Regions from separate parts of the Phyllobacterium ifriqiyense genome, predicted to be linked through region 2. Evidence: riboswitches for the same ligand, from Rfam matches in the RefSeq annotation. Region 2 holds a riboswitch; each other region holds the start of a gene.
What was found. Region 2 has a riboswitch for cobalamin ahead of QFZ34_RS17495 (ABC transporter ATP-binding protein). Riboswitches for the same ligand answer to the same signal wherever they lie in the genome.
Positions count from the first base shown of each region.

Region 1: linked by a shared signal. The riboswitch ahead of nrdH (glutaredoxin-like protein NrdH) and the one ahead of QFZ34_RS17495 (ABC transporter ATP-binding protein) in region 2 are both predicted to bind cobalamin.
Region 3: linked by a shared signal. The riboswitch ahead of QFZ34_RS11105 (hypothetical protein) and the one ahead of QFZ34_RS17495 (ABC transporter ATP-binding protein) in region 2 are both predicted to bind cobalamin.
Region 4: linked by a shared signal. The riboswitch ahead of QFZ34_RS08935 (aromatic ring-hydroxylating oxygenase subunit alpha) and the one ahead of QFZ34_RS17495 (ABC transporter ATP-binding protein) in region 2 are both predicted to bind cobalamin.

Region 1 covers NZ_JAUSZT010000002.1:542,174-550,268, reverse strand. The annotation lists gene nrdE (class 1b ribonucleoside-diphosphate reductase subunit alpha) at 1-2,045, opposite strand, end outside; gene nrdI (class Ib ribonucleoside-diphosphate reductase assembly flavoprotein NrdI) at 2,015-2,428, opposite strand; gene nrdH (glutaredoxin-like protein NrdH) at 2,443-2,664, opposite strand; cobalamin riboswitch at 2,909-3,130, opposite strand; gene QFZ34_RS04200 (MFS transporter) at 3,240-4,571, opposite strand; gene cyoA (ubiquinol oxidase subunit II) at 4,757-5,908, shown strand; gene cyoB (cytochrome o ubiquinol oxidase subunit I) at 5,925-7,934, shown strand; gene cyoC (cytochrome o ubiquinol oxidase subunit III) at 7,931-8,095, shown strand, end outside.
Region 2 covers NZ_JAUSZT010000003.1:2,030,818-2,038,912, reverse strand. The annotation lists gene QFZ34_RS17505 (circularly permuted type 2 ATP-grasp protein) at 1-777, opposite strand, end outside; gene QFZ34_RS17500 (transglutaminase family protein) at 944-4,279, opposite strand; cobalamin riboswitch at 4,821-5,034, shown strand; gene QFZ34_RS17495 (ABC transporter ATP-binding protein) at 5,305-6,111, shown strand; gene QFZ34_RS17490 (ABC transporter substrate-binding protein) at 6,111-7,058, shown strand; gene QFZ34_RS17485 (FecCD family ABC transporter permease) at 7,059-8,072, shown strand.
Region 3 covers NZ_JAUSZT010000003.1:729,061-737,155, forward strand. The annotation lists gene QFZ34_RS11095 (GAF domain-containing protein) at 1-762, opposite strand, end outside; gene cobF (precorrin-6A synthase (deacetylating)) at 902-1,675, opposite strand; gene QFZ34_RS11105 (hypothetical protein) at 1,672-1,935, opposite strand; cobalamin riboswitch at 2,038-2,260, opposite strand; gene QFZ34_RS11110 (glutamine synthetase beta-grasp domain-containing protein) at 2,397-3,437, opposite strand; gene QFZ34_RS11115 (GlsB/YeaQ/YmgE family stress response membrane protein) at 3,786-4,043, shown strand; gene QFZ34_RS11120 (ABC transporter ATP-binding protein) at 4,049-4,834, opposite strand; gene QFZ34_RS11125 (ABC transporter permease) at 4,831-5,607, opposite strand; gene QFZ34_RS11130 (ABC transporter substrate-binding protein) at 5,665-6,612, opposite strand; gene QFZ34_RS11135 (amidohydrolase family protein) at 6,724-8,016, opposite strand; gene QFZ34_RS11140 (ABC transporter permease) at 8,024-8,095, opposite strand, start outside.
Region 4 covers NZ_JAUSZT010000003.1:323,938-332,032, reverse strand. The annotation lists gene QFZ34_RS08950 (mandelate racemase/muconate lactonizing enzyme family protein) at 1-354, shown strand, start outside; gene QFZ34_RS08945 (SDR family oxidoreductase) at 438-1,172, shown strand; gene QFZ34_RS08940 (L-fuconate dehydratase) at 1,181-2,458, shown strand; cobalamin riboswitch at 2,640-2,838, shown strand; gene QFZ34_RS08935 (aromatic ring-hydroxylating oxygenase subunit alpha) at 2,950-4,191, shown strand; gene QFZ34_RS08930 (FAD-binding oxidoreductase) at 4,197-5,282, shown strand; gene QFZ34_RS08925 (TIM barrel protein) at 5,437-6,252, shown strand; gene QFZ34_RS08920 (carboxymuconolactone decarboxylase family protein) at 6,336-6,920, shown strand; gene QFZ34_RS08915 (YciE/YciF ferroxidase family protein) at 7,103-7,576, shown strand; gene QFZ34_RS08910 (sugar ABC transporter substrate-binding protein) at 7,924-8,095, shown strand, end outside.

The DNA.
Region 1 (8,095 bases), on a different contig from region 2:
GCCTTGTTGATATCGCGCGTGGTCGCGGTATCGCGGAAGAAGAGCGTCAGCGACAAGCCCTGATCGACATGCTGCGTTGCTGCAGCATAGGTATCGATGATCTTTTCCGGGCCAATCTCATAGGCGTCCTGATAGTAATCAAGATTATCATTGGTCAGAAACGCGGCCGGGTAGTAGACGCGGCCGATCTTGCCCTCCTTACGGATTTCGATCTTCGACACGATCGGATGGATCGAGGAGGTTGAGTGATTGATATAGGAAATGGAGCCCGTGGGCGGCACAGCCTGCAGGTTCTGATTGTAAAGACCGGAGGTCATCACCGCCTGCTTCAGCGCCAGCCAATCTTCCTGTGTCGGGATCGCAATGCCCGCGGCTTCGAATAACTCTCTTACGCGCTCGGTTGCTGGCAGCCATTCCTGCGCCGTATACTTGTCGAAATATTCTCCAGATGCATATTTCGAGTTATCGAAGCCCTTGAAGCTTTGGCCGCGTTCAACCGCTAGGCGATTGGATGCGCGAACGGCGTGATAGGTCACGGTGTAGAAATAGATATTGGTGAAATCGATACCTTCGTCAGAGCCGTAATAAATGCGTTCGCGGGCCAGGTAACCATGCAGATTCATCTGCCCAAGGCCGATGGCATGGCTGTCATCATTACCCTTTTCGATAGAAGGCACCGACGAGATATGGCTCATGTCCGAGACGGCGCTCAGCGCCCTGATGGCCGTTGCGATGGTTTTGCCAAAATCCATTGAATCCATTGCGGCGGCAATATTCAGCGAGCCGAGATTACAGGAGATATCCTTGCCCATATGGCTATAGGACAGATCGGCATTGTATTCGCTCGCCTCGCTGACCTGAAGGATTTCCGAGCACAGATTGCTCATGGTGATACGCCCTGCAATCGGGTTGGCGCGGTTCACTGTGTCCTCGAACATGATGTAGGGATAGCCGCTTTCGAACTGGATTTCGGCCAAGACCTGAAAGAAGTCGCGAGCCTTGATTTTCTTTTTGCGGATACGCGAATCTGCGACCATTTCACGGTACTTTTCTGTCACCGAAATTTCCGTAAAGGCCACGCCGTAGACCCGCTCTACGTCATAGGGAGAGAACAGATACATATCCTCATTGTTCTTCGCCAATTCGAAAGTAATATCCGGCACGACAACGCCGAGCGACAGCGTCTTGATACGGATTTTCTCATCCGCATTTTCGCGCTTGGTATCGAGGAAACGCATTATGTCGGGATGATGTGCGTTCAGATAGACCGCACCTGCCCCCTGTCTTGCACCAAGCTGGTTGGCATAGGAAAAACTATCCTCCAAAAGCTTCATGACTGGAATGATGCCGGATGACTGATTTTCAATCTGCTTTATCGGCGCGCCCGCTTCACGGATATTGGTGAGCGATAATGCAACGCCGCCCCCGCGTTTGGAGAGCTGCAGGGCCGAGTTGATACCCCTCGCGATTGATTCCATATTGTCTTCAATTCGGAGCAGAAAGCAGGACACCAGCTCGCCGCGCTGTTTCTTTCCAGCATTGAGAAAGGTGGGAGTTGCAGGCTGGAAACGCCCGGAAATGATCTCGTCAACCATATCCCGCGCCAGGATTTCACTTCCTTGCGCCAGCGTCAGCGCCACCATGCAGATGCGGTCCTCGTAACGCTCAAGATAGCGTTTTCCGTCAAAGGTCTTCAGCGTGTAGCTGGTGTAATACTTGAATGCGCCAAGAAATGTTGGAAACCTGAATTTCTTCGCATAGGCATGGTCGAACAGATCGCGCATGAAATTGAAGGAATATTGATCAAGCACCGCGCGCTCATAATAGCCTTCGGTTACCAGGTAATCGAGCTTCTCGCGCAAATTGTGAAAGAACACCGTATTCTGGTTCACATGCTGCAGAAAATACTGCTTCGCCGCCATACGATCCTGATCGAACTGGATGTTGCCCTCCTCATCATAAAGGTTCAGCATCGCGTTCAGCGCGTGGTAATCCAGCACTGGTTCGTTGGCTTTCACTGGTCGTTCGAGCGTGAGCGTGTCCAAAATCGTTCCAATCCATGTTTGACGTTTACGACATCCTGCTCCGTGCCGATCAGCTCGAACCTGTAAAGGTAAGGCACCTGGCATTTGGCAGAGATGATGTCGCCGGCAATCCCGAAGGTCGCTCCGAAGTTACTGTTACCCGCGGAAATCACGCCGCGGAGATTTAAACGGTTTTCCGCCTGGTTGAGGAAGCGGATCACCTGTTTTGGAACGGCACCCTTGCCGCCATCGCCGCTATAAGTTGGCACGATCAAAATATAGGGTGCGTTGATCTTCAGCTCTTCACGAGAGCCGATCGGTATCCGTTGTGAGGTGAAGCCCAGCTTGGAAACAAAACGGTGGGTATTCTCCGACCTGCTCGAAAAATAGACGATCCCACTCATGACACCCATCCCAGTCAGGCAAGGGTGCTGATCATATCCGGGCGGAAACCGGCCCAGTGTTTTTCGCCGGCGACAACCACAGGTACCTGGCGGTAGCCGAGACTTTGAACAAGTTCGAGAGCATCCTGATCGTTGGAAATATCAATAACGTCATACTCCATACCCTGCCGGTCAAGAGCTCGGGTCGTAGCGGTGCACTGGACGCAGGCCGGCTTGCTGTAAACGACAATATTCATGACTTCCTCATTTGATTTTGGTCGTGAGAACATGGTCTGGCAGCTCTGAGTGCTGCCAGCTAGTTTGGTTTAGAACTGTATGACTTACTTAAGTGCCGCCCGATTTACGGCGGGTCGCCCACAATCAATGCGCTGGATAGGTTTCTCATGCACTTCACCCTGTAGCTCGCTCGTGGAGGGGCAGGGAAGCGTTTTACACGGAAAATCCCCGTGCATTGGCGCGACCGCTCCGGCACCCCGCCGGTGGACTCATCAGATCAAGGCAGGTCTCCTGGCTCGCAGATCAACGCACTTATTCTTGCCTTCCCGGTGCCTAGAGCTCCAGTGACAGTATCGAACACGTGCTAGCCGCTTACAGTTGCGGGGGCAGCTCCGGCATCACAGTACCTAAAGGCACCACTCACCGTATTCCCGTCTTAGCTTCCCACTCTCACGAATCGGAAGAACCTTGAACACTATATATAGTAGTGGATGTTAAAAATCCGTCAACAGCTAGATCAAACCAAAATTGAAACTATGCACAGCTGCCAATCAATTTGGCGCTCCGCACGAAAATGGAATGAGTGAGGAAGGGACTACACGTCCGGATTGTCGGTCTGACGATTCAAGCTGAGGGCTATAAGCGTGCACACAGCACCGGAGAGCAGATAGCCGCCCGCAGCTATCAGGCCGAAATGGCTGGATAGCAGCAGCGCGACCAGCGGTGCGAAACCCGCCCCGAACAACCATGCCATATCGCTGGTCAATGCCGAGCCGGTATAGCGGAACTTCTTTGAGAACCGCGAGGCCACTGAGCCGGATGACTGGCCGAAGGACAGACCAAGCAAAATAAATCCAAGGATCATGAAGATCAGTTCGCCGATGTCGCCGCCATCAAGCAATTGAGGAGCAAATCCACTGAACACAGCAATGGCTATGGCGGTGCCGCCCAGCAGATTCCGGCGTCCGACGCGGTCGGCAATCGTGCCCGACGCAAACACGGTAATGACGCCCACAGCCGCTCCGAATGCTTCAATCAAAAGAAAGCGAGCCGGGCCCTGATCCGTAAACAGGAAGACCCAAGACAGTGGAAATACCGTTACCATATGAAAGAGCGCAAAGCTCGCAAGCGGTGCAAAAGCACCAATGACCACGTGGCGACCTTCATGCTGTAATGTGTTGGCCACCGTCGTTGGCTGCAGTTCTCTGCTTTCATATAATTTTGCATATTGCGGCGTAACAACCATTCGCAACCGTGCAAACAGCGCCACCACATTAATAGCGAAAGCAACGAAAAACGGATAGCGCCAGCCCCAGCCCAGGAAGTCTTCTGCGGAAAGATTGGCAACGAAAAATGCGAACAGCCCCGCCGCAACCATAAGCCCCAAGGGAGCACCGAGTTGCGGTATCATCGCATACCAGCCACGGCGTTGCTTGGGTGCATTGAGCGCCAGAAGCGATGCGAGGCCATCCCACTCACCGCCCAGCGCAAGCCCCTGTCCTATCCGGAACAGTGCCAAAAGCGCTGCAGATGCCCAACCGACCTGGGCATAACCGGGTAGGAACGCCACCGCAACGGTCGAGCTACCAAGCAGGAACAGGGCAATCGTCAATTTCACGCCACGGCCGTAAGTGCGATCGATCTGCATGAAGATAACCGTGCCGATCGGTCGCGCAAGAAAGGCCAGCGCAAAAATACCGAACGAATAGATCGTGCCCGTCAGAGCATCAACATAGGGGAACACCAGTTTCGGAAAGACCAGCACGGAGGCAATAGCATAGACGAAGAAGTCAAAGAATTCGGACGTTCTGCCGATAATCACGCCGATGGCAATCTCGCCAACGTTAACGTCGTCATGTCGCGAGTGAAGGCGCGTTGCGTCCTGCTCAAGCGTTGTCGAAGATGCCGCTCCTGTTTTCGCGCTCATTGCCCGGTGCGCTCCTCGATCAATATTGAAACCGTTCAGGTCTGCTCGTTTGCGGTCACTGCTAGCGTATCCTTTATCATTGTGACACACTACGGGAGGATTGGGCAAATTGTCCAATGTCGCTCTGACTATGGTGCAGCTAGTGATGGCGCAACTAGGCGCTGTTTCCATTGACAGGAAGTCTCTTGAACCGTTTTTTTGCCATCGCCCTGCTTCCACTGCTTGCATTGCTTAGCGCGTGCAATGCTGTTGTCATGAGCCCCTCAGGCGACGTCGCCGTGCAACAGCGCGACCTGATCATTATTTCTACCGTCCTCATGCTTGTCATTATCATTCCAGTGATGGTGCTCACCGTGTTCTTTGCCTGGAAATACCGGCAGTCAAACACGGATGCGCCTTATGACCCGGAATGGGATCACTCCACCCAGCTGGAATTGATCATCTGGGCGGCGCCGCTGCTGATCATCATCTGCCTTGGCGCGGTCACCTGGATGGCGACACATTTGCTCGATCCCTATCGTCCGCTTGGACGCATTTCCCCCGGCAAAGCAGTTTCCGAAACGGTCAAGCCATTGCAGGTCGAAGTGGTCGCGCTGGATTGGAAGTGGCTCTTTATCTATCCGGAATATGGTATCGCCAGCGTCAATGAAATGGCCGCTCCCGTCGATCGGCCCATCGCTTTCCGGCTGACCTCCTCGGCGGTGATGAACTCGTTTTATATTCCTGCGCTAGCCGGGCAGATATACACTATGCCGGGCATGCAGACGAAGCTGAGCGCCGTCATCAATCACCCCGGCGAATATGAGGGCTTTTCGGCCAATTACAGTGGCGCCGGTTTTTCCGGTATGCGCTTCGCTTTTCACGGCCTGCCGGATGAGGGTTTTGAAAAATGGATTGCCGACGTCAAGTCAAAAGGCACCACTCTTGATCGGATGACCTATCTGCACCTGGAACAGCCCAGCGAAAAAGTACCGGTACAGCATTATGCAAGTGTTGATCCGGAACTGTTCAGCGCAGTTCTCAACCGATGTGTGGAACGCGGCAAGATGTGCATGAGCGAGATGGATGAAATCGATGCCAAGGGTGGCCTTGGGATGGCCGGCATCTATAATACCCGTTCGTTGGAATACGATAAGTACACAAGGCGTGGCGGCGCTGTCTTTGGCCCTGATCCTGCATTTGTTGTCGGCATCTGCACCACGGAAGAAGCCCTGCAGGCCAGCATGAATATACAGACGCTGCCGCCCCTCAATACCTCTCCGTTTGTTGGTGCGGGTCTCCCCCGCCCCTCACCAACCCAACTGTTCGGTCTACAGCGCCGACCGTCTAATAGCTGAACGAAACGAGCCCGATATGTTTGATAATCCCGAACTTATAAAGCTGGTTTTCGGTAGGCTCACGCTGGAATCCTTCCCGCTGCACGAACCTATCCTTGTTGTGACATTTATCGTAGTCGCGCTCGGAGGCATCGCCGTGGTGGGCGCGCTTACCTATTTCCGCCTTTGGGGCTATCTTTGGCATGAGTGGTTCACAACAGTTGACCACAAGCGCATCGGCATAATGTACATGATCCTCGGCATCATCATGTTGCTGAGAGGCTTTGCCGACGCCATCATGATCCGATTGCAACAGGCAATGGCGTTTAATGGGTCCGAAGGATATCTCAACGCCCATCATTTCGATCAGATATTCACCGCGCATGGCGTGATCATGATCTTCTTCGTGGCAATGCCTCTTGTTACCGGCTTGATGAACTTTGTTGTCCCATTGCAGATCGGTGCCCGGGACGTATCTTTTCCATTCCTCAACAATTTCAGCTTCTGGATGACTGCCGCTGGCGCGGCACTTGTAATGATGTCGCTGTTTGTGGGCGAGTTTGCCAGGACCGGCTGGCTGGCCTATCCGCCGCTTTCGGGTATCGGATACAGTCCGGACGCCGGTATGGACTACTACATATGGGCGCTGCAAATAGCGGGCATAGGTACACTGCTGTCGGGCGTCAATCTGCTCGCAACCATCGTCAAGATGCGCGCGCCGGGCATGACCATGATGAAGCTTCCGATCTTTACGTGGACCGCTCTTTGCACCAACGTTCTGATTGTGGCCGCCTTCCCTGTCCTGACGGCAGTGCTGGCTTTGCTCACTCTCGATCGCTATGTCGGCACGAACTTCTTCACCAACGACTTTGGCGGCAATCCGATGATGTATGTCAACCTCATCTGGATTTGGGGTCATCCGGAAGTCTATATTCTCATTCTGCCCGCTTTCGGCATATTCTCCGAAGTGACATCGACCTTCGCCAGCAAACGTCTGTTTGGCTATACCTCGATGGTTTATGCCACCATCGTTATTACCATTCTTGCCTATCTGGTCTGGCTTCACCACTTCTTCACCATGGGTTCGGGCGCGAGCGTGAATTCGTTCTTCGGCATCACCACGATGATTATTTCGATTCCAACCGGGGCGAAGATATTCAACTGGCTCTTTACGATGTATCGCGGGCGGATTCGATTTGAACTGCCCATGATGTGGACGATCGCCTTTATGCTGACCTTTGTCATTGGTGGCATGACAGGCGTTCTGCTCGCCGTGCCTCCGGCTGACTTTGTGCTGCACAACAGCCTGTTTCTTGTTGCGCATTTCCATAATGTGATCATCGGCGGTGTTCTGTTCGGGCTTTTTGCCGGTATCTATTACTGGTTCCCGAAAGCTTTTGGTTTCAGGCTCGATCCATTTTGGGGCAAGATGTCTTTCTGGTTCTGGGTCGTGGGATTCTACTTCGCCTTCATGCCGCTTTATATACTGGGCCTGATGGGCGTGACACGACGCCTGCGCACATTCGAAGATCCGTCCTTGCAGATCTGGTTCATGATCGCCGGTTTTGGTGCATTTCTCGTTGCTATCGGCATTCTGTCATTCCTCATCCAAATCTTTGTCAGCATTCGTAATCGCGAAGCGTTGCGCGATTTGACTGGCGATCCTTGGGACGGTCGCACCCTGGAATGGTCCACGGCCTCACCCCCTCCAGCCTATAATTTCGCTTTCACGCCAGTGATTCACGATCTCGACAGCTGGTACGACATGAAAAAACGCGGTTACAAGCGCCCTGAAAACGGTTTCCGAGCCATCCATATGCCAAGCAATACGGGCACCGGAATAATCCTGGCTGGAATAAGCATCGTTTTTGGATTTGCGATGATCTGGTACATCTGGTGGCTCGCGGCAGCAACGGCTATCGCATTGGTGGCGGTATCGATTGGGCATACATTCAACTACAAGCGCGATTTCCACATATCGGCAGATGAGGTTGTATCGAGTGAAAATGCCCGTACCGAACTTCTTGCTGTAGGGCTGAAATCATGAGCAGAGCAGCCGCGCATGTGACCACTGAAGATCCTGTGTTTTATCTGACTGAGGAACATGACCATGCCGAAGGCGGCAGCACCATGTTCGGCTTTTGGATTTACCTGATGAGTGATTGTCTCATCTTTGCTGTGCTGTTTGCGACCTACGGCGTATTAGGC
Region 2 (8,095 bases):
GAAGCCAAGATAGCGGGCGATATAGGCGTGCTCGAAATATGTTTCATTGTTGGGACCGGGCGTCAGGATCGCGGCACGGGCCTGCGGATCGGTGACCAGCGACTGCATCGAGTCACGGAAATCCTTGAAGAAGCCCGCCAGCCGGTGCACATTCATTGAGGCGGAAATATCGGACAGAGCGCGGGTGGTTGCCACACGATTTTCCAGCGCAAATCCTGCGCCCGACGGTGCCTGTGTCCGGTCGCCCAGCACCCACCATTGGCCATTTGGAGCGCGACCCAGTTCAAAAGCACAAAAATGCAGGAAGCGTCCGCTTGCCGGTTTTATACCGGCCACCGGGTGCAGAAATTCCGGGTTCGATGCAATCAGGTCAGGCGGCAGCACGCCATCGCGTACAAGCTTTCCTTCGCCATAAATATCGGAAACGATATCTTCAAGCAGATCGGCGCGCTGGGTCAAACCAGCGGTAATCGTATCCCAATCTTCCTGATTGATAAGCAGGGGAATATGGGCAAGCGGCCATTGGCGTTCCTGCGTTCCCGTCTCGTCATAGATGCGGTAGAATACGCCAGCATCCAGCAGATATTGATTGGCGCGCGCAAAACGTGTTGCCAATTTTTCCGGGCCGATTTCATCCAGCGCATGCAGCAGCGTTTCCCAGCCGGGCCGAACGGCACCCGCAGGATCAATCATTTCGTCGGCAATTCCCGGCAAGGGCTTGTAGCCCGCCAGCAGGCTGGGAATTACGGGTGCCTTGGTTTTATTCACTTGCGACATCATCAATCTATAGGGTGTTTCATATCCGCTGCATACTTATTGTGCGTGGTTCGACAAGCTCACCATGAGGAAGGTTGAGGATTGCATTGAGTAGTTCTACGATCTCACAGCTACCTATGAGGCCAAACCACCTTACTCATGGTGAGCTTGTCGAACCACGCACAACTCAACCACGCGGCCTTCTTAAATCCAGCGTCATCGGGAATTCCGGCGATGCCTGTTCTTTTCGCAGCTCATAGGCTCCAGCCGTGTGGCCGCGGGGCTCAAACCGCGCGAGCCTGCGCGCCTCCGCTTCATTGGAGTTAATCGGGAATGTGTCGTAGCTGCGTCCGCCCGGATGGGCGACATGATAGGTGCAGCCTGCGATAGCCCGTCCCGACCATTGATCGTAAATATCAAACACCAGCGGGGTATTGACCGGGATCATCGGATGCAGGCCAGAGCGCGGCTGCCAAGCCTTGTAGCGAACGCCTGCAACAGCAACACCATTGGTCTCAGTCATTTTCAGCGGCACTTCGCGGCCATTGCAGGCAACGCTGTAACGCGCGGCATTATAGCCTTCGACCCTCACCTGCAAACGCTCGACAGAGCTGTCAACAAAACGCACCGTGCCACCAATAGCGCCCTGTTCGCCCATCACATGCCAAGGCTCAAGCGCTTGCCGCAATTCCAGTCTGACGCCTTCATTGACGATTTCACCGCAGAAGGGAAAGCGGAACTCCAATTGCGCCTCAAACCATTCCGGCCGGAAATCAAATCCGTTCTGACGCAGGTCGGCCAGCACATCGAGAAAGTCCGCCCAGACGAAAGCCGGCAGCATGAAGCGGTCATGCAATGTCGTACCCCAACGCACGAAGCTGCCTTCGATCGGGTTGTTCCAGAAGCGGGCAATCAATGCCCGAACCAGCAATTGTTGTGCGAGACTCATGCGGGCATTGGGCGGCATTTCGAAACCGCGAAATTCGACGAGGCCAAGCCGCCCGGTTGGACCATCTGGCGAGAAAAGCTTGTCGATGCAAATTTCCGAACGATGCGTATTGCCTGTCACATCCACTAAAAGGTTGCGGAACAGCCTGTCCACCAGCCAAGGCAAAGGCGGCGTACCACGACCTGGCAGAGGCACCTGCGCCATGGCGATTTCCAGTTCGTAAAGACTGTCGTGCCGCGCCTCATCGAAACGCGGCGCCTGACTGGTCGGGCCAACGAACATGCCTGAAAACAGATAGGACAAGGATGGATGTCTCTGCCAATGCAAAACCAGACTTTTCAGAAGGTCCGGACGGCGCAAAAACGGGCTGTCATTGGGTGTTTCGCCGCCAACCACCACATGATTGCCGCCGCCAGTGCCCGTATGCCGCCCGTCAATCATGAATTTATCAGCGCCAAGCCTTGTCTGGCGAGCTTCCTCATAAATCGTCTCGGTTGTTGCCACGCATTCGCGCCAGTTCGAAGCCGGATGGATATTTACTTCAATCACGCCAGGGTCGGGAGCAACGCGTATCACGCTGATGCGCGGGTCCTGCGGTGGTCCGTAACCTTCGATATGAACCGGCAAGCCGAGTTTGGCGGCAGCAGCTTCCGCCGCCCCGACAAGTTCAAGATAGTCCTCAAGCGCCTCAACCGGCGGCATGAACACGCTCAACCGGCCATCGCGCGGTTCAACCGAAATGGCTGTACGCACCGCGCCGCCAATCTCTCCCAGTTCCTGCTCCACACGCTCTTGGGCATTACCTTCGGCGGCGGTGAACGAAGCAACCGCTTGCGGCTCGTCTCTCACATCAATGCCGGTTAATGCCGGCGAATCCGGCAAAGGACCCCGCTCTACGGAAGGGTCAACCGGCACGATGAAGGGAAACTCGGAAGGCGGCACATGTGGCAGAGCGCCCAGCGGCAGGCGGTAACCGACAGGAGAGTCGCCCGGAACCAGAAAGAGCTTGCCGCGCCGCGTAGTCCATTTTTCACTGCGCCAGCGCGGACCTTGCGCAGCCTGGCTGTTCCAGCGCTGTACCGGCAATACAAATCCTGTTGGCTCTGTCAGTCCCCGTTCGAAAACACGCGCCATGCGGCTGCGCTCTTCCGGGTCTTTCAGCATGGAGTTTGAGGGGTCAACATTCTCCGGCAAATTGCCTTCTTTGACGATCCATTCTGCGGGGTCCTCATAGGCGGCGGCAACCATATCGTCTTCAACGCCCAATTCGCCAGCCATCTCCACCAGCAGTTTGCCGGCATCTTCCGGTTTGACATCCGCCTTGCTGTTTTCCGCGGCGATAAGATCAGGATTGACCCAGATGGGCTGGCCGTCTTTTCGCCAATAGAGTGAGAACGTCCAGCGCGGCAGGCTCTCCCCCGGATACCATTTTCCCTGCCCGTAATGCAGAAATCCGCCCGGCGCGAAACGATCACGCAAGCGCCGGATCAGCTTGTCAGCTTTTTCCCGCTTGGTTGGGCCAACGGCATCGGTGTTCCATTCGCCGGATTCAAAATCGTCAATTGAAACGAATGTCGGCTCGCCGCCCATGGTCAGGCGAACATCCCGTTCCTTGAGCAGCGCATCGACTTTGTTGCCAAGCGCATCGAGCGCGTCCCACGATTCATCGGAAAATGGCTTGGTAATGCGTGGATGCTCCGAGACGCGCGTTACCCGCATGTCAAAACCGAATTCGACATTGGCCGGTTCAGCCATGCCTGAAATCGGTGCAGCATTGCGATAATGAGGTGTTGCGGCCAGCGGGACATGACTTTCGCCAGTCAGCAACCCCGATGTCGGATCAAGGCCAATCCAACCGGCACCCGGCAAGTAGACCTCGCACCAGGCATGTAGATCAGTAAAATCCGTCGTTGTCCCGGCAGGCCCATCCAGCGCCACCAGATCGGGCTTTAACTGGATAAGGTAGCCGGAAACAAAACGCGCCGCCAAGCCAAGATGACGCAAGGTCTGGACGAGAAACCAGCTGGTATCACGGCACGAACCTGTACGGACATTCAACGTGGTTTCCGGCTCTTGGACACCGGTTTCCATGCGGATAACATAACCAATCTCGCGCTGGATGCGTGCATTAAGGTCCACGACGAAATTGACTGTATTGGTGCTTGAGCGATCAATCGTTGCCAGAAAATCCGACAGAAGCGGCCCAATCGGCTCCGGCTTCATATATATGGAAAGATCGTCGCGTATATCTTCAGGGTAAGCGAAGGGCCAGATTTCTCCGGCAGGTTCGACGAAGAAATCAAACGGATTATAGACGGTCATATCGGCAATGAGATCGACTTCGATCTTGAGCTCCGTGACGGGCTCAGGAAAGACAAAACGGGCCAGAAAATTACCGTAAGGGTCCTGCTGCAAATTGACGAAATGGTTGGACGGACTGACCTTCAACGAGTGACTCAGCACTTTGGTTCTCGAGTGCGGAGCTGGTTGAAGGCGGATGATCTGCGGCCCGAGCATGATGGGGCGATCATATTTATAGTGAGTCAGGTGATAGACTGCTGCGTGAATTGCCATGTCGCCCCAAAATTCAATAAAACATCGATGTCGCCAAAGGCTACATGCGAAGCCTAGCCTACTCCATCGGCTTGTTCACGCTTAAAAAACTTATTCTGCCATTTATTTTAGCACGTACTGAATCTGCACCTTAAACGGGCTGGCAAAATGGACGACACAACCAAATCCAAGAGAGGGGTAACATAATTTGCATTAGGCTTGCTGCGTGGTTCGACGGGGCTCACCATGAGGGAGGTTATTATTTGCAGGAAGTTACTTCCTGCAAGGTTATCGACCAATGTGCAATCAAACCACATTCCTCATGGTGAGCCCCGTCGAACCACGCAGAAACTCAATGCCAACAAAGGGTAGCTGCTGATTATCACCCTGGAATTGAAAAAGACCCGGACGAGCTGGACACTCACTATCCGGATCTCCATTCATTAAACCAGAAAACGGGAGGTGGGCGAAAGCCTCCCTCTCACTCCTGAGGGAAACATAGCATCTTCTATTTTTTCCAAGTGCTATCTCTTTTACCCCATTTCATTTTCACTTCGGTTCAACTACTAATCATCGTGATGGTTTCTCCGGCTAGACAATGCTGGAGATGAAAAGGGAACACGGTGAGGCGTACCCAAAAGGGACCGAAACCGTGGCTGCCCCCGCAACTGTAAGCGGTGAGCGACGCCTGATGATGCCACTGATCGCAAGATCGGGAAGGTAAGGCTTTGCCAAGACCCGTGAGCCAGGAGACCTGCCATCATAATTGAAATTCGAACCGGACGGGGTGTGCCGGGAGCGATGCGATGACCTCTGTCCGCATTAGCGGCACCCGAATGCTTTGAATAGCTTCCGGTTCATCGTCTGCGTTCTCTGTCCTCCCCTTGAAAGTTGGCAGGTATGAACGTTTCGCGCATCGTCACTTCGACCCAGCATCATATTATCTACCCTCTCAAACAATCGGCATTGACGATTGTTATAACATTACGTTATCTCCTACCCATGTCGAAATCCTCAGAATATTTCCACGGCATGGGAGCGCGCCCGTGAGCCATATACAGCTTGATGCAACAGCCGTGAGCTATAAAACCGGAACCCATATTTTGGTTGATGCTGCGTCGGTCGGCATAAGATGTGGCGCAAGGCTCGCTATTATCGGGCCGAATGGCGCTGGAAAATCCACCTTGCTGCGCATGCTGGCCGGGCTGCTGCCACCGACGTCCGGCGGAATAAGCTTCAACGGCAAAATTATCGGTACAATGTCGCCGCTTGAGCGGGCCCGGCAATTTGCCTTTGTCGGCCAGGCCGATGCCCCCGATCAACAGCTTCTTGTCGAGGATTATGTATCTCTTGGCCGCATTCCCCATCTGGGCGTCTTCACACGCACGATCGACCGGGAAATCGTCGAAGATTCCATGGAGCGAGCGCGGATCAGCCATTTCCGCCGTCGTGCATTGGGTTCATTGTCAGGCGGCGAACGGCAGCGCATGCAATTGGCGCGCGCCCTCGCCCAGCAACCGGCCATCCTGTTTCTTGATGAACCGACCAATCACCTCGATCCAAAGGCGCGCAGCGAACTGCTCCTGCTGGTTGCCGGACTTAATGTCACGACCATTGCCGTTCTGCATGATTTGCCGCTTGTTGCGCCCTTTGCAACCCATGTAGCAGTCATGCACAGCGCTCAGCTTGTAGCGTCAGGCACGCCCGACGAAACGCTGACCCCGCGCATTGTCAGCGATGTATTTGACCTTGATGTGCTGCGCCTCAGGCACCCATCCCGCCAGCGCGACCTTATGGTGTTTGAAGCACCCGAACCGATCCATGACGCCCATTCTCATTCACGGAGCATTTGATGAAAAAATCCCTTTTTGCCCTCGCATTTACTCTTCTGTCTGCGCCTGCCTTTGCTTTCCCTGTAACCGTCGATAGTTGCGGCAAACCTTTGACCTTCGACGCCGCTCCCAAACGTGTCGTCGTCAACGATATCAACATGAGCGAAATGGCTTTCGCGCTTGGCCTGCAATCTTCAATGGTTGGCGTGACCGGAATCACCGGCTGGTACAAGCTCGATGATGCCTTCATCAAGCAGCAGGGTTCCATTCCGGAACTTGCACCAAAAAATCCGACACTCGAGAATATTATCGCCGTGCAGCCTGATTTCTTCTTTGCCGGATGGAATTACGGCATGCGCATCGGCGGCGAAGTTACCCCCGATACACTTGCGCCCTATGGAATCAAAACCCTCGAACTGACCGAGAGCTGCGTCCATCTCGATAAAAACCGCCCTGCCGCTTCCATGGAACTTCTCTATGGCGACATCGAAAAGCTGGGCAAAATTTTCGGCAAGGAAGCAGAAGCTGAAAAACTGATTTCCGGCTGGAAGACCCAATTGGCACAGATCAAAAAGAAGGTCGGCACCAACAGCGGTACCCGCGTGTTCCTTTATGATTCCGGTGAAGACAAACCATTCACCGCTGGAAAGTTCGCCATCCCTTCAGCGATGATCAGCGAAGCTGGCGGCGTCAACATCATGGATGACCTGGAATCCAGCTGGGCCACCACCTCTTGGGAAACTGTTGCATCGCGCAATCCGCAGTTTCTCGTACTCCTCGATTATCAGGATGATGTTGGATATAAGAAGCTTCTCGATTTCCTGAAGAGCCATCCGGCCATGAAGGAAACCGATGCAGTAAAGAATGAGCGCTTTGTCGCCCTTCGTTATGCGGAACTTACGCCGGGTCCTGCGAATATCGAAGCCATCGAAAAGATTGCCAAGGCAATGCATCCGGAAGCATTCTGAGTGCATTTTCCGGCGGGAACAAAACTGACTTTAGCGGTAAGCACGGTGCTGGTCATCGTGCTTGGGCTCCTTTCCATTGCCTATGGCTCAACATTTATCGCGCTTGGCGACGTGTTGAATGCCTTGGCGCATTTTGCAGGGCTCAGCGATCTGGCCACGACTGTGCCCATAGAAAGAATTATTGTCGACCTTCGTTTGCCCCGCGCCATCCTCGGCCTGTGCGTCGGTGCTGGCCTTGGCATCATTGGCGCAATGTTGCAGACCGTTACCCGCAACGATCTCGCCGACCCCTTCCTGTTTGGTCTTTCCTCGGGGGCTGCTGCTGGCGCGGTATCGGTTATAAGTCTTTTCGGCGATCGCTTCGGCGTATGGACCCTGCCCATTGCTGCGTTCAGCGGTGGCATGCTCGCAGCTATTATCGTTCTGCTGCTGGTGCGCCGCGTACAAGGTCAAGGTCCCGAGCGCATGATCCTTGCTGGCCTTGCCGTATCCTTCATCTTCACGGCGCTTGCCAATTATATGGTGTTTTCCGGCGATCAACGCGCCGCCCATTCGGTATTGTTCTGGACGCTTGGAGGACTGGGAATTGCGCGTTGGGATAATCTGCCGCTGGCATTGATTGGCCTCGCCTCGATCCTCGTCTTCGCGCTTTATAACCACCGCAACCTTGATGCGTTTTTGGCGGGCGAAAACACCGCGGAAAGCCTCGGCGTCAGGGTCAATCGAACTCGGAATATCGTGTTTATTGTTTGTGCCTTTTCAACCGCGATCTTTGTTTCAGTATCGGGCGTTATCGGCTTTGTCGGGTTGATGATTCCCCATATTGCGCGGCGTTTTTCCGGCCAGCTCCATGCCGGACTGATTGTAACTTGCGCGCTTTTCGGAAGCATACTGCTCCTTTCAAGCGACCTCGTCGCAAGACTGCTGCTCGCGCCGCAGGAATTGCCGATTGGCGTCGTCACCAGCTCCATCGGTGCGTTCTTCGTCGTCACCTTGCTGCTGCGCAAAGGATGAGATGATAATTTATTGCCGACCAA
Region 3 (8,095 bases), 1.3 Mb from region 2:
CCCGAGAAGTGCACGCGCCGAACGCGATGCGCCAACCACAAGATCGTCTTCGTCCACTGCAATTAATGCGTTCAAAGCCCGGTCATGGCCGCGTTCGCTACCCTGTGCCATGACGATGCGCGCTTTGGGAAAGGCCAATCGGAAATTTTCCGCTTCCACCCGCCGGGCGGCATCCACCACAGCCATGGCAATGAGTTTGACAAAGCCCTCGGTCAGATCGGAACGTGCCGACGATACGTCAATCGCTGCCATCAGCCGCCCGCGATGATCGAAAATCGGTGCCACAGTACAAGAAAGCGCTGTGTTGCGACTGCGGAAATGCTGGTCGCGGTGGATCGTCAGGGCACGTTGTTCAGCCAGCGCTGTGCCAATGCCATTGGTGCCCTCGCACTCTTCGCTCCAGACTGCTCCCGTCCAAAGTCCCGCCTTGCAAAAGGTGGCATCATCGCCCTCATAGCCCCGGCGATCGACTGGAACACCATTCTTGTCCGCTAAAAGGACACAACATCCCGCACCACCCACCGCCGAATAAAGCCGGTCGAGTGCGATTTCTGCGGTTTCTATGAGAGATCCCAGCTCTTCACGCGCTTCACGCAATTCCTGATCGGTCAGCATGTTTGGCGGCGTGCCCTCATCAGGCTTCAAGCCGTAGAGACGCATTGAACGCCCCCACGATGCAACAACCGCTGACTGCGCAGCAGCGTCACCTGTCACGGCAGATTGGATATGCTCGGCATGTAAGCCGTCATCCTGCGTTCCCATGGTCCTCCTCCGAAGTCCATGTACAGGGTGACGCCTGTTCTCGCCTACGTCAAGTCACCTATTGATGGCGGCAACCGGGGCTGCTCTACCGCCGCGATTTAAGGGCGTAGGTCCAAAACGCCCCCGGTTATAATCGCAGCTATTCTCCAATCTCGTCATATGACCTTTTCAGCAAATATGTATCCATGATCCAGCCCTTTTGCGCGCGCGCAACATTTCGCAACCGCTCAATATCGTCAACGACATCGCGCAGCTTGCCGGACATGAGAATCTCGTCTTCCGTTCCTATGTAAGCACCCCAATAAATATCGACATCTTCATCAATTGCCTTGAACGCGCCCTCGCCATCGAGCATCACAATCACGCTTTCCGAATTGTTCGGAAAACCTTCGGCAAGCTTGCGCCCTGTGGTTATCGTAATGGACTCGCCGATTCGATTGAGCACAACCTTATGCTTTGCCGTGAGCGCCTGAATGCTGCTAATGCCGGGAATGACATCATAGTCCAGTTCGAAATTGCCCTTTGCGTTAAGTCTGTCGAGAATGCGGATCGTGCTGTCATAAAGCGATGGATCACCCCATACGAGGAAAGCACCACACTCATCATCGCCAAGCTCCTCCATCAGCAGGTGCGCATAGGTCGCTTCCATTTTGTCGTGCCAGTCCGTGACACTTGTTCGATAGGTAGAGGACGGTTTCTCGCGCAGCGGCGTTTCAAAATCCACCATGCGGTAGTGGGGGGCGGTGATGAACCGCTCGCAAATTTCCCGACGGATGCGGGATAGCTGCTCTTTCTCAGCTCCCTTATCGGGAATGAAAAACACATCGACCTGATTGAGCGCATTGACTGCCTGTATGGTCACGTAGTCTGGGTTGCCCGCGCCAATTCCGATGATGAGCACTTTGCGTTTCACTGGGGCACACGCGAGGCCGACGATAGTTCCAGCCTTTGACTCCCTTCGATCAAAGCACAGAACAGTTCGTGGAGGCGTTTTGCCCCCGCATGTTTTCCGGCATAGGCCTCAAGCTTTATAATCTCCTGACTTGCAGCTGCAACGATATTGGTGCCGCGAGGCCGGGAAAGCAGCCAGGCAAAAAACACGTCTTCCGGCACAGTTGCCGCGTTGACCGATTGTGGGTTGTTATATTGATTTGTATTGGCGCCGAGTATCATGCTTAACCCCGATTGTTGGGGACAAGGGTCAAGCGCGAAGATTGCAGATAGTCAGCCTGCGGCAAACCATTACAAGCGACACACCGGGACACCCCGCCCGTGGACGTTCATCATGTTTCGGCAGGTCTCCTGGCTCACAGGTCAGTATTACTGTCTGGCCTTCCCGGGAAATCCCAGTGACCTTTTGCCTGAACGAATTCAAGCGACAGCAACTCGCTGTTTACAGTTGCGGGGGCAGCGCCGGCATTGGTGAATATCACTTCACCGGCTTCCCTCTTAGCTCCCGGCTTTGCAGCACGGGAGAACCGGAACACTCTTATAAGAACCCAGCCCACCTATTGAGGTCAACAGGCAGGCGTAAATTTATCGGGGGGAAACCGGTAAACGGCTGAATGCGGCGCATCACCAATAGAAAATGGCGCAGGCTGGTGCCCGCGCCATTCCAAACTATTCAAACAAGATCAAGCGGCGAGAACTTCTTCCGCATCTTCCGGCACTTCAGAAATTGTCCGCAGGATTTGCGACGCGATCTGGTAGGGGTCGCCCTGCGAATTCGGACGGCGATCTTCAAGATAACCGCGATAGCCATTGTTTACAAAGCTGTGCGGAACGCGGATTGATGCACCGCGATCAGCAATGCCGTAGCTGAACTGGTGGATCGACTGGGTTTCATGCTTGCCGGTAAGGCGCATATGATTGTCCGGTCCATATACGGCGATATGGGCAGCGCAATTCTGCTCAAATGCCGCCATGACCTTTTCGAAGTAATCCTTGCCGCCGACTTCACGCATATAGGTGGTGGAGAAGTTGGCATGCATGCCCGAACCATTCCAATCAGTATCGCCGAGCGGCTTGCAATGATATTCGATATCGATGCCGTATTTTTCAGTCAGGCGCTGCAGGAGATAGCGTGCAATCCAGACCTCATCGGCAGCCTTCTTGGAACCTTTTCCGAAAATCTGGAATTCCCACTGGCCTTTTGCCACTTCAGCATTGATGCCTTCATGGTTGATGCCGGCATTCAGGCAGATATCGAGATGCTCTTCGACGATCTTGCGGGCGATATCGCCAACATTGCTGTAGCCAACGCCTGTATAATATGGGCCCTGCGGCGCAGGAAAACCTGTCTCAGGGAAGCCGAGCGGGCGGCCGTTCTTGTAGAAGAAATATTCCTGTTCGAAGCCGAACCATGCGCCGTCATCATCAAGAACAGTTGCGCGGGTGTTGGAAGGATGCGGTGTCTTGCCATCGGGCATCATGACTTCGCACATGACGAGAACGCCATTCTTGCGTTCACTGTCCGGATAAAGAGAAACAGGCTTCAATACGCAATCCGAGCTTTTGCCCTCTGCCTGCATTGTCGAGCTTCCATCGAAGCCCCAAAGCGGCAATTGTTCCAGCGTCGGAAATACGTCGAATTCCTTGATCAGCGTCTTACCGCGAAGATTTGGCGAAGGGACATAACCGTCGAGCCAGATATATTCGAGTTTATATTTTGCCATTCCGTTTCTCTCATATTTTATTGTGCAGACCGGTTGCGAGGCCTGCATCGTGGAGCGCAGTTCGCAGATAGAATTGACAATGCAAACAGCGTGCCAATTCGCTCAGCCGGATCGCAAAAATTTGAAAAACATATTAGCCGGATATTTTTAGCGGTGCTTTTTGCAGTTTGAAGCTGCCATTGCTATGCTGACGGCTCAGAAAAACCGCTTTTACCAATCGCCACGTTGATGCATTTTTAGGCAGGTGCGGAATTTCTAGGCATGATAAGGCGCAAATTCTGTCGCGAGCTTGGAACCAATAACTCACTTCCGGATTAACGATCTGGAATGAACGAAATGGAGAGTATTATGGAAAGTGCCGGAATCGGGTGGATCGCAGCAATCATCATTGGTGGCGTTGCGGGCTGGCTTGCAGAGATGTTCATGAAGAGCAACATGGGCGTCATCATGAACATCATACTCGGGATCGTGGGCGCGATAATCGCCAACGCGATCCTTTCCATGGTCGGCGTCGTCCTTACAGGCTGGCTGGGCTATTTGATTGCAGGCTTTATCGGCGCCTGTATTCTTATCGCTGTTGCCCGCATGTTCAAACGAACAGCCTGATTTGATTAATGAGAAACGGCAGCGAGTATAGCCTCGCTGCGAATTTCCTCGGTCAATTGAAGCCGTATCCGGGCAAACTCGGGTGCGGCTTTAACCGTGTAATGGCGCGGATGTCCCAGCGGTACCGGCGTGATCGACTTGATACGGCCCGGCCGTGCTGACATCGTAACCACGCGTGACGCCAGAAAAATCGCTTCTTCAATATCGTGCGTGACAAAGATAACTGTCTTTTGTTCCCGCTCCCAAATACTGAGCAGCAGTTCCTGCATCAAGCCTCGCGTCTGGTTATCCAGCGCTCCGAAAGGCTCATCCAGAAGTAGTATTTTCGGATCATTCGCCAAGGCGCGGGCAATTGCCGTGCGCTGCTGCATGCCACCGGACAATTGCTTTGGCCAATGGTTTTCAAATCCTTTAAGTCCCACCTTGTCGATGTAAGAGGCGACAATTTCAGCTTTTTCCTTTGCGCCGACGCCGCGTTCTGTCAGGCCGAAACCGATATTCTGTTCGATCGTCAGCCATGGAAACAGCGTATAGGACTGGAACACGACACCGCGATCTGCGCCTGGACCTTTCACCTCTTTGCCATCAAGCGTGACCGTGCCCGTGGTCGGCCGGTCAAGCCCCGCAACAATACGTAACAGCGTGGATTTTCCGCAGCCGGATGGTCCGAGGATGGACACGAAATCATTGTGCGGAACAGTCAAATCCGTCGGTTGCAGCGCCTGCACAGGCTGCCCGCCGCGAACACCCGGAAAGACACGGCTCACGCCTTTAATGATGAGCGTGCTCATGCGAGCCTCCATGCAAAAAGGCGGCGATTGACCGACTTGAACAGGAAATCTGAAATCAAACCGATAATGCCGATGACAATAATGCCGAAAATAATCTGACCAGTAGCGAGCAGCGCCTGACTGTTGATGATCATATACCCGATACCGGAGGATGCGCCGATCATTTCAGCCACGATGACATAGGTCCACGCCCAGCCCAGAACCAGCCGCAATGTCTCAGCCACGTCCGGGGCATTGGCAGGAATAAGCACGCGCTTGACCACACCCCGGTCATTGGCGCCGAGTGTATAGGCCGCTTCCACCAGGTCTCGCCTTGTATTGGCAACGGCAACGGCAACCATGAGAATGATTTGAAAAACGGCACCGATGAAAATCACCAGCAGCTTTTGCAATTCGCCGATACCCGCCCACAAAATGAGAAGTGGAATAAATGCCGATGCAGGAAGATAACGCGCGAAGGATACAAATGGCTCAAGGAGGGCTTCGATCGGTTTGTAAGCTCCCATCGCAATGCCAAGCGGCACGGCGATAATGGCAGCGATGATGAAGCCGCCAACAACACGCCAGATCGTCATTCCGATATCATAGAGAAAGTTCTGCTCCGACAGCAAAATCCAGCCATCATTCACCATGGTCAGAGGGTCTGCAAGAAAGGTGCTGGATACAAAGCCGCCGAAAGTCGCAAAAGACCAGCCACCGACAAAGAGAATGAAAAACAGAATACCCAGAAGTATCCGCGCTTGCGCCCCGATGGGCTGTAAAGGTCTGAACATAAAGTCCCCTTGGCAAAAACGAAGAGCGGACAATGCCCGCTCTTCGCGCAAGCCTCATTATTGTATGAAGCTGGTATCTACAATTGTTGAAAGATCGGGCTTCTTTTTGATGATGCCAATTTCAAGCAGCAATTCTGCAGCTTCCTCAGAAAAGGTCATGAATTCCTTTTCGAAGAAGATCTTGTTTGCAGCCTGATCCTGCCACTTCAGGTATTGGGCAGATTCTGCGAACTTTGCACCGGACTGCTTTACATCTGCTCCCATGATCTCAAAGGATTTATCCTTGTCTGAAGCAATCAGGGCCAATGCATCAAAATAGCTTTTGGCCAGCGCTTTTGCAGCTTCAGGATTCTTCTCCAGAAACTCATTCGTGCAGCCGAAAGTATCCATCACAGCCGGATAATCCAATGTGGTGGCGATGATCTTGCCCTTGTCTGGCGCAGCGCGAACAGTGGACAGATATGGCTCATAGGTCATGGCCGCGTCATTCTGCCCAGCGACAAAAGCCTGTGCCGCCGGTCCAGGTTCCATATTAACCACTTTCACGTCTTTGATCGAAAGACCATTCTTCTTCAGCATCCATGCCAGCACGAAATAAGGCGAGGTGCCAGGTGCAGAGGCCGCAACGGATTTGCCCTTGAGGTCAGCAATCGCGTTGACATCGCTGCGTACCACCATTCCGTCCGCGCCAAAGGATTTGTCCATCTGGAAAATCTGCTTCGTCGCGACACCATTGGCATTCCACGAAATCCATGTTTCCACGGTGGTTGCCGCGCATTGAACATCGCCGGAAGCAAGCGCCAGATGACGGCTGGCTTGCGGAATTTTGGTCAGCGTCACATCAAGACCGTTCTTCTTAAAAATTCCGGCCTGCTTTGCCAGCGTCAGCGGCGCGAAACCTGTCCATCCGGAAAGGCCGACGGAAACTGCTGTTTCTGCAAGTGCAGCGGTGGGAAAAAGTGCAAAAGCAACAGACGCGATTGCGATGTATTTTTTTAAACTCATCGTGACAGAACCCCTTTGTTTATTTTTTTGGCAAGCAGATATCTGACTATATGATAGGCAGGCCGGGTTTCTTTTGTCTACACATATTCGAAGAATTTATGTGAACCCAACTCACCCGAGCCGCGGCGCATAACTTGCAGGATCAATATTTTCTGGCCTGCCTGCAAGATCAAGCGCGCTCACCTTTGCCGGTGTTTTCGCGATCACTTTGCCGCCCTTTATAACAGCAAGGCGGGTTGCCTTCAGGCGTATGGCTTCTATCGTATCGGCGGCTTGCAGCAGCACCATGTCGGCCTTGCAGCCGACATCAAGCCCGTAGCCTTCAAGATTCAAAATCTTGGCCGGCTCTGTCGTCACCGCAGCAAAGCACTGGCGCATGGCGTCGCGGCTGGTCATCTGCGCCACATGCAGTCCCATGCTGGCAACGTCCAGCATATCGCCCTGCCCCAGCGAATACCAAGGATCCATCACGCAATCATGGCCGAAGGCGACAGTAACGCCATGAGCCAGAAGTTCCGGAACGCGTGTCATTCCGCGGCGCTTGGGATAGGTGTCATGGCGGCCCTGAATGCCAATATTGATCAGCGGATTGGCGATTGCGGCCACACCAGCTTCTGCAATCAGCGGCAAGAGCTTGCTGACATAATAATTATCCATCGAATGCATGGATGTCAGGTGCGAGCCTGTCGAGCGACCGCCAAGTCCGAGCCTTTGCGTTTCATAGGCCAGAGTTTCGATATGGCGTGACAGCGGGTCGTCAGTCTCGTCGCAATGCAGATCGATCATCAGCCCGCGCTCGGCAGCGATTTCGCACAAGGCCCGAACGCTTGCTGCGCCATCTGCCATGGTGCGCTCGAAATGAGGAATGCCGCCGACAACGTCGACACCCAAATCCAGTGCGCGCTTAAGCAGATCGACCGCACCGGGATAACGATAGTAACCGTCTTGCGGGAAAGCCACGAGTTGCAGATCAATATAGGGCGCAACGCGCTTTTTGACCTCAAGCAAGGCTTCGACGCCAAGCAGGCGCTCATCGCAAATATCGACATGGGTGCGGATAGCAAGCAGCCCTTGCGTGACCGCCAGATCGCAATAGCGCATTGCGCGCTCAATCACGGCTTCATGCGTCAGGAGCGGCTTCAACTCACCCCATATCTGAATTCCGTCCAGCAGCCTGCCGCTCTCGTTCAGACGCGGCTGACCCAGCGACAGCGTTGCATCCATGTGAAAATGGCAGTCGATGAAAGGCGGCGATACCAGGAGACCCGCCGCATTGATCACCTCACCCGCTTCGCCGGTCACATTGGCTTCAACCGCTGCAATACGCCCGGATATTACGCCGATATCCATGCCTGAGCGACCATCAGGCAGGGTTGCATTGGTTACTTTCAGATCGAACATGATGAAACCTTTATCTTTGACCCTTGAACCAGGGCACGAGCAATGAACGCGGATAGTCAGCCTTGCGGGCAACCAGAACCAG
Region 4 (8,095 bases), 1.7 Mb from region 2:
ATCCGGCATTTCCGCGAATATATGCAAAAGGGAGCCTGCTCCATCGTTCAGGTCGATGTTGGCCGTATTGGCGGGATCACTCCCTGGCTGAAAGTGGCTCACGCAGCAGAAGCCTTCAATATTCCCGTATGTCCACACTTCCTGATGGAACTCCATGTCAGTCTGACATGCGCGGTTCAGAACGGCAAATATGTTGAGTATATTCCCCAGCTTGATGATCTGACCAAGACTCAAATGCGGATCGAGAATGGCTATGCTTTGGCACCGATGGAACCAGGTATCGGAATTGACTGGGACTGGGATGCCGTCAAAGCGCGCAGCGTGGAAGAGTTCACCACTGAAATTCGCGTTTGATGGCTGACTTAACGAGAAATGATTGCCCTGTTCAGGGCTGAAGTGCATGACTGGCATCATAAGATGCCCAATGGAGATATGAGATGACAGGCAAGCTTGAAGGCAAACGCGTTCTTATCACGGCAGCTGGACAAGGCATCGGTCGGGCTTCGGTGCTGGCTTTCGCACGCGAAGGTGCAATCGTGCACGCAACCGATATCAATCAGCAACTGCTCGATGCTTTGCCGAAGGAAGCCAATATCAAGCCGCGCAAGCTCGACGTGCTCAAGGCAGAAGAAGTGACGCAGGTCATTGGCGAAATCGGCGCTATCGATGTGCTGTTTAATTGCGCTGGTTTTGTCCATGGCGGTTCAATTCTCGATATGCCGGACGCCGATCTGGATTTTGCACTTGATCTCAATGTCCGCGCCATGATCCGCACGATCAGGGCGGTACTACCGGGTATGATCGAACGTAAGGACGGTGCTATCGTCAATATGTCTTCAGTCGCCAGCAGCGTGAAAGGTGTCCCGAACCGTTTTGCCTATGGCGTAACCAAGGCTGCCGTATTGGGAATAACCAAATCGGTAGCTGCGGATTATATTACGCAGGGTATTCGCTGCAATGCGATCTGCCCCGGCACGGTGGAAAGTCCTTCGCTTGAGCAACGCATGCGCGCTGGTGGCGACTATGACGCCACGCGGGCGGCATTTATCGCGCGCCAGCCCATGGGGCGTCTGGGCCTCCCGGAAGAAATCGCTGACCTTGCCGTCTATCTTGCTGGTGCTACCTACACCACGGGACAGGCCTACAATATTGATGGCGGCTGGACAGTTTAGGAAAGACCATGACCCTCATCACTGATCTTCGCGTTTTCGATATCCGTTTCCCGACCTCGCAAAGTCTGGACGGATCGGATGCCATGAATCCTGACCCGGACTATTCGGCTGCCTATGTGGTGCTGGATACGGATGCAGGGCTTTCCGGCCACGGCCTTACCTTTACCATCGGGCGCGGCAATGAGATCTGCTGCCTTGCCATTGAGGCCATGAAACACCTTGTTATCGGCCTTGAACTTGATTGGATAAAGGAAAACCCGGGCAGATTCTGGCATTTTATCACCGGTGACAGCCAGTTACGCTGGATCGGCCCTGATAAGGGTGCAATGCATCTGGCCACAGGCGCGGTAGTGAACGCCGTTTGGGATTTGCTGGCCAAGGAAGCGAAGAAGCCTGTCTGGCAACTGGTCGGTGAAATGACGCCGGAAGAGATCGTCAAAATCGTGGACTTCCGCTATCTTACGGACGTGCTGACGCCTGAAGAGACGCTGGAAATTCTGCGTAGAGCAGAGGTTGGTAAGAAAGAGCGTATTGAAACGCTAAAAGCAGATGGGTATCCCTGCTATACGACATCGGCAGGCTGGCTGGGCTATTCCGATGAAAAGCTCCGTCGCCTTTGTCAGGAGGCCGTGGATGCGGGCTTCAACCACATTAAGATGAAAGTCGGCCGCGATCTCGAAGATGATATCCGACGTCTTACCATCGCGCGCGAAGTGATCGGCCCTGACCGCATTCTCATGATCGATGCCAATCAGGTCTGGGAAGTGAATGAAGCCATTGATTGGGTGAACAAGCTTGCCTTCGTCAAGCCGTTCTTCATTGAAGAGCCAACGAGCCCCGACGACGTTGCGGGCCATCGCAAAATTCGGCAGGCTATCCATCCGGTGAAAGTCGCGACCGGTGAGATGTGTCAGAACCGCATCATGTTCAAACAGTTCATCGCCGAAGGCGCTATCGATGTCGTGCAGATCGATAGTTGCCGCATGGGTGGACTGAACGAAGTGCTGGCGGTGCTGCTTATCGCCGCAAAGTATGAGCTGCCAGTCTGGCCGCATGCGGGCGGTGTTGGTCTGTGTGAATATGTCCAGCATCTGTCAATGATTGATTATATCGCCGTTTCAGGGACGAAAGAGGGCAGGGTTATCGAATATGTCGATCATCTGCACGAGCATTTTGTTGATCCCTGCAACATTCAGGATGCAGCCTATATGCCGCCCTCACTGCCGGGCTTTTCAATTGAGATGAAACCGGAATCGATCAAGCAGTATTTGCATCACGGTCTTTAGAGCCTTTTCGCCTGGTAAATGAACCATCGCCGTCTCTCGCGATGTTCATTGCTGACATGGAAGGGGTATTCTGCCGCCATTCTGACGTGCCGGAGTGGCGGCATTTTCTGTTTTTTCGGTCGTGTCGTCTTGTGTAAATGCGATGTCGTTTCCGCACCTATTCTTTTTATCATCCGGATGCTTTTATCAGGCTACTTGAGGTGCCGCTTTCTAGGGAAGGTGGAGAATTGGGAAGCCGGTTTAATCCCGGCGCTGCCCCCGCAACGGTAATGGAGTGAAACGCGGCAAAATAGCCACTGGAGCATGGTTCCGGGAAGGCGCCGTGAGGCTCGCAAGAGCAACTCCAGAGCCCGGAAACCAGCCGCAAGCGATAACACCGACTGATCGCGGTGGGCGATCAAGGAGCATTGTTTTGTATGGGCAGCCATACGGACGGTCTTCTCCGTCACCACCAGTCAGTTCTTTCGCAAATGAGATGGCGAGGACACGACATGGACGCACATAGTGAACTACTCCGGAACCTGAAACACCGGAAACCTGGTTATGGCCTTGAGCAGGCTTTCTACAATGATCCAGAGTATTTCCGGTTGGATATGGAAAATATCTTCTACCGCGACTGGCTGTTTATCGGTCATGATTGCGAAGTGGCGCGACCGGGCAATTATTTTACCGTGCAGATTGGCGATTATCCGGTCGTTATCGTCCGGGACCGCGAGAAGAAAATACGCGCGTTTCATAATTCATGCCGCCATCGCGGGTCGCGCGTTTGTGCTTCTGAACGGGGCACCTCGGCGAAGCTTGTTTGCCCCTATCATCAGTGGACTTATGAACTGGATGGCCGTCTATTGTTCGCACGCCAGATGGGCGACGACTTCGATGCCAGCCAGCACAGCCTGAAGACGGTGCATTGCGAAAGCGTTGGCGGCTATATCTTCATCTGCCTTGCGCCGATTGCGCCGGATTTTGCCGCTACGCGTGCCATGATCGATCCTTATCTTGCACCGCATCGCCTCAGCGAAACCAAAGTCGCCTTTCAAAGCTCGATCGTGGAGAAGGGTAATTGGAAGCTGGTGTGGGAAAACAACCGCGAATGCTATCATTGCGCCGCCAATCATCCGGAACTCTGTAAGACGTTTCCTGAAGCACCAAGCGTGACTGGCATACAAGGCTCAAAGGATGATCCGGAAATCGTGGCGCATTGGGACAAATGCGAAGCCGCAGGTCTGCCGAGCGTGTTCCGTATCGATGAGAATGGCCAGTACCGCGCGACACGCGTGCCGCTGCTTCACGAAGCCGAGAGCTATACCATGTCGGGCAAACGTGCTGTGGCGCGTCAGCTTAGCGATGATGTGAATGCACGGCAGATCGGTTCGCTATTGCTCTATCATTATCCGACGACGTGGAATCACATTCTGGGGGATCATGCCCTTTCTTTCCGCGTTCTCCCGCTTAGCCCGACCGAAACCCAGGTCACGACCAAGTGGCTGGTGCACAAGGACGCGGTGGAAGGCGTCGATTACACCATTGAGGAACTCACGCATGTCTGGCTCGAAACCAATGATCAGGACCGCCAGATCGTTGAAGAAAATGCTTTTGGCATTCGCTCTCCTGCCTATGAGCCGGGCCCTTATTCGGTAGAGCATGAAGGCGGTGTTCTGCAATTCCTTGAATGGTATTCCAACACGATGGAAACGCGCCTTTCCGGCGACAAGCGACTGAGCAAGGTAGCGTAGTGAATATGGGCATTCCTCAAAAGTACCCGCATCTCGATCAGATGCAGCCATGGAACGACCGGCTGCATCTGCTGGAGTGCCTGTCTGTCATTGAGGAAGCGCCCAATGTGAAGACATTCACATTTCGTTCCGACAATCAAAACTGGTTCCGGTATGAGCCCGGCCAGTTCATGACGTTTGAATTGGGTACGCAACCGGATGCGGTCCTGCGTACCTACACACTCTCTTCCAGCCCCTCGCGGCCATTTACGATTGCAATCACGGTCAAAGCGCAGGATGGCAGCATTGGCACCCGCTGGATGCTGGACCACCTCACGCCGGGCGCGCGGCTGAAAGCATTTGGGCCGCTGGGTGACTTTTCAATCTCAAAACATCCCGGCGAAAAATATCTGTTTATTTCTGCCGGATCAGGCATCACGCCTATGATGTCAATGACGCGCTGGATGCAGGATTGTGCACCACAAAGCGATATTAGTTTTGTCAGTTGCGCACGCCGCCCGAGCGATATAATTTTTCGGAAGGAACTCGAATATCTGACCAGTTGCATGCCAAATCTCAAATTGTCCTTTCTGATCAAGGAACATGAAATGGGGCAGCTCTGGACGGGTATCAGAGGCAGGCTCGAAGCGCCGAAGCTTTCGCTATTGTCGCCCGACTTCAAGGAACGGACGATTTTCTGCTGCGGTCCTGACGGATTCATGCGCGATGTTCGGGCCATGCTGGAAGAGTCCGGCTTCGATATGGCCAATTACCATCAGGAAAGCTTCGGTTCCGCCGCCGAACCTGTGCTTCCGGTAATGGACGATATTTCTACGGAGGTGTCTGAAACTGCCGCGATCGTCACTTTCTCCATGGCCGGCAAGGATGTGCACTGCGTCGCAGGCGATACAATCCTCAAGGCTGCCCGTGGTGCTGGCATTCGAATTGCCGCGGCCTGTGAATCCGGATTGTGCGGCACCTGCAAGGTCATGAAAATTTCCGGCAATGTCGATATGAACCATAATGGCGGGATTCTCGACGAGGAAATTGATGAAGGCTATATCCTGGCCTGTTGTTCCAAACCGTTGGGCAATGTCGAAGTGGAAGCCTAGAGCAAATTTTGCTCCAGCTCCCAAGCGCATTTTCGTGTTGTCGATCTCAATCCCCTTGCTTTTCCCGATGCATTGCTTGACGAAGCTCGTGTATTGCCAGAGGCCGAGATTCGCATAGAGCAGGCTGGCTCAAAGCGGTGGGGAGGAATCCAAAATGGCTGCACCAATTTTTGCTATCAATCATATCGCTACTCCTTATCTTCGCCCTGCCGCGTTTTTTCAGTTGGCGGTGGCGCTTGGCTTGCGCGATGTTGAGATTCGTAATGACCTTGGCGGCAATGCGATTATTGACGGCACAGCTGCAACTGAAATGAAGGCGCTATCGAAAGCAGCCGGCGTGCGCATTGCCACGATCAATGCCTTGCAGCGCTTTAACGAGTGGACTCCGGAACGTGAGCACGAGGCTATTGAGCTTGCGGATTATGCGCGAGACGCTGGCGCAGCGGCACTTGTTCTGGTTCCTGTCAATGATGGCACGGGTCAGGAAGAGGGTGAGCGGGAGACTAATTTGCGAAAGGCGCTGACGGCGCTAAGGCCCATTCTTGAGAGCCGCGGGCTGTTGGGTTTTGTCGAACCGCTGGGCTTTGAAATTTGCTCGCTTCGTTCAAAGGGCGAGGCGGCGCATGCCATTGAGGCTATCGGGGGTAAGGCTTGTTTCAAGCTTGTCCATGACACTTTCCATCATCATCTTGCCGGAGAGCCAGAATTTTTTCCGGATTTGACAGGGCTCGTCCATATTTCCGGCGTGACGGATCCTCATGTGAGCATTGATGATATGCGTGATCCGCACAGGGTTCTGGTCGATGAGAATGATCGCCTTGGCAATGTCGATCAGATCCGCGCACTTTTGAATCAGGGCTACAAGGGCTTGTTTTCATTTGAGCCTTTTGCAGAAGAAGTCCAGAAAATGGCTGACCCGGCACGTGCCATTTCTGCCAGTATGGCATGGATTAATACCCGATTGGGCTGAACGCCGCTTCGCTCTAAAGGCCTATATCCCATGGCGTCCCGCTTTCTGATAAGGTAGGTGCGACTATTGTTGGGAGAATGGCGATGTTCCTGCAAACGATTGACGATGAAAGCGCGACGGACGAAGTGGCCGAAATTTATGCCAGGCACAAAGCCCAGCTTGGCTTCGTCATGGACGCGACGCGCTGCTTTACGGCGCGCCCTGGTCTTTTGCCCGCCTATACAGATTTCATGGATAAAATACGGGCAGGCTTTTCGCTCGGCATGCGAGAATGGCGGCTGATCACGCTCATTGCGGCAAAGTACATCCCTTCGACCTATTGCTCGCATGTTTATGCGAAACAACTGATCGGCGACCTTGGGTCAAAGGAAATGGTACTCGCTGTCCATAGCGATTTTCGAACTGCCGGGCTTTCTGCTGCGGATGTGGAAATGCTGGCCTATGCGGAAAAGATTACGCAGGATGCTTCCAAAGTTGAACAAGAAGATATTAATCGGCTGCGCGCGGCGGGCTTCACGGATGTCCAGATATGCGACATCGCCCTTTGTGCCTCATTCCGCTGTTTTGTCAGCCGTTTCTTTGATGCGACAGGCGCTGCGCCAGAAGCAATATTTCTTGATCCAGATATCAATTTTCAAACTGCGATGACTGTCGGAAAACGTTTCTAAACTGATGAGGCACTGCGCCGTTTTACAGGCTTCGTTGCGATAGGCTATGGCGCTATTTCAGAATCTCTTTGGCATTGACCCAAGACACTCGGTTGATTGTCATGTGATTTCGTCCTGGGTGCGACGGAACATTATCGCTCCCCCAAGGTTCCTGTATCCCAATCGACAGGAGGAAAATCACAATGAAGACACTAGCTGAGATTTTTGAACACACATTGCATGACATCTATTATGCCGAGAATGCGCTCGTCAAAGCTCTACCAAAAGTTGCGAGCGCCTCCAAAGACGCCAAACTCAAAAAGGCAGTAGAAGAGCATCTTGAAGAGACGAAGGGTCAGGTAAAGACGCTGGACCAGGTTTTCAAATCGCTGGGTCTTAAGCCGAAAGCCGAAAAATGCGATGCCATTGAAGGTTTGATCAAGGAGACGGATGGTCTTATTGAAGAGGCTTCCGGCACCGCGCTGAATGCGGGCTTGCTTGCCGCTGCGCAAGCCGTGGAGCACTATGAGATTGCCCGCTACGGCTCGTTGCGGGAATGGGCAAAAACACTCGGCCATGACGAAGCTCACAAGCTGCTCAGTGAAATTCTCGATCAGGAGAAGGCAGCCAATAACAAGCTGACCAACATCGCTGTTGAGAGCGTCAACAAGCCTTAACAGGCCCTTCTATCGGACAAATTGAGCGGGTCTGGCAAGTTTGCCGGGCCCGTTTTCATGTTGGATGGACAGCGAACCATTTTGCGCAGCTGTGCAACTAATTACTTCGTCTAACAATAGTCGAGAGTTGAATCGGACTTGACGATGAAGCCTTAAAATGGAATAAATATTTCAGAAACTAGCGTGGCGGTCTGTACATTCCGAAAACGCGCCAGGATCGAGTTGCGCGAGAGATACGCGCTTTCCATAACTTCGTCGCTTGCCGGTCAGGGGTAGTGGCCACAAGGACGAAGTGGAAGATTCCGGATAGAAAGGTGTTGCCGGGCACCATTGTGGAGGAGAAAAAAGTGAAAAAGTTTCTATTGGGAGTGGCTGTTTCAGCGTTGATGAGCAGTTCGGCGCTGGCCGCCAATATAGGCGTGTCGATGGCGCAGTTTGATGACAATTTTCTCAACGTTTTGCGCACGGGGATGGAAGACTATGCCAAGACGCTTGATGGCGTGACTTTGCAGGTTGAAG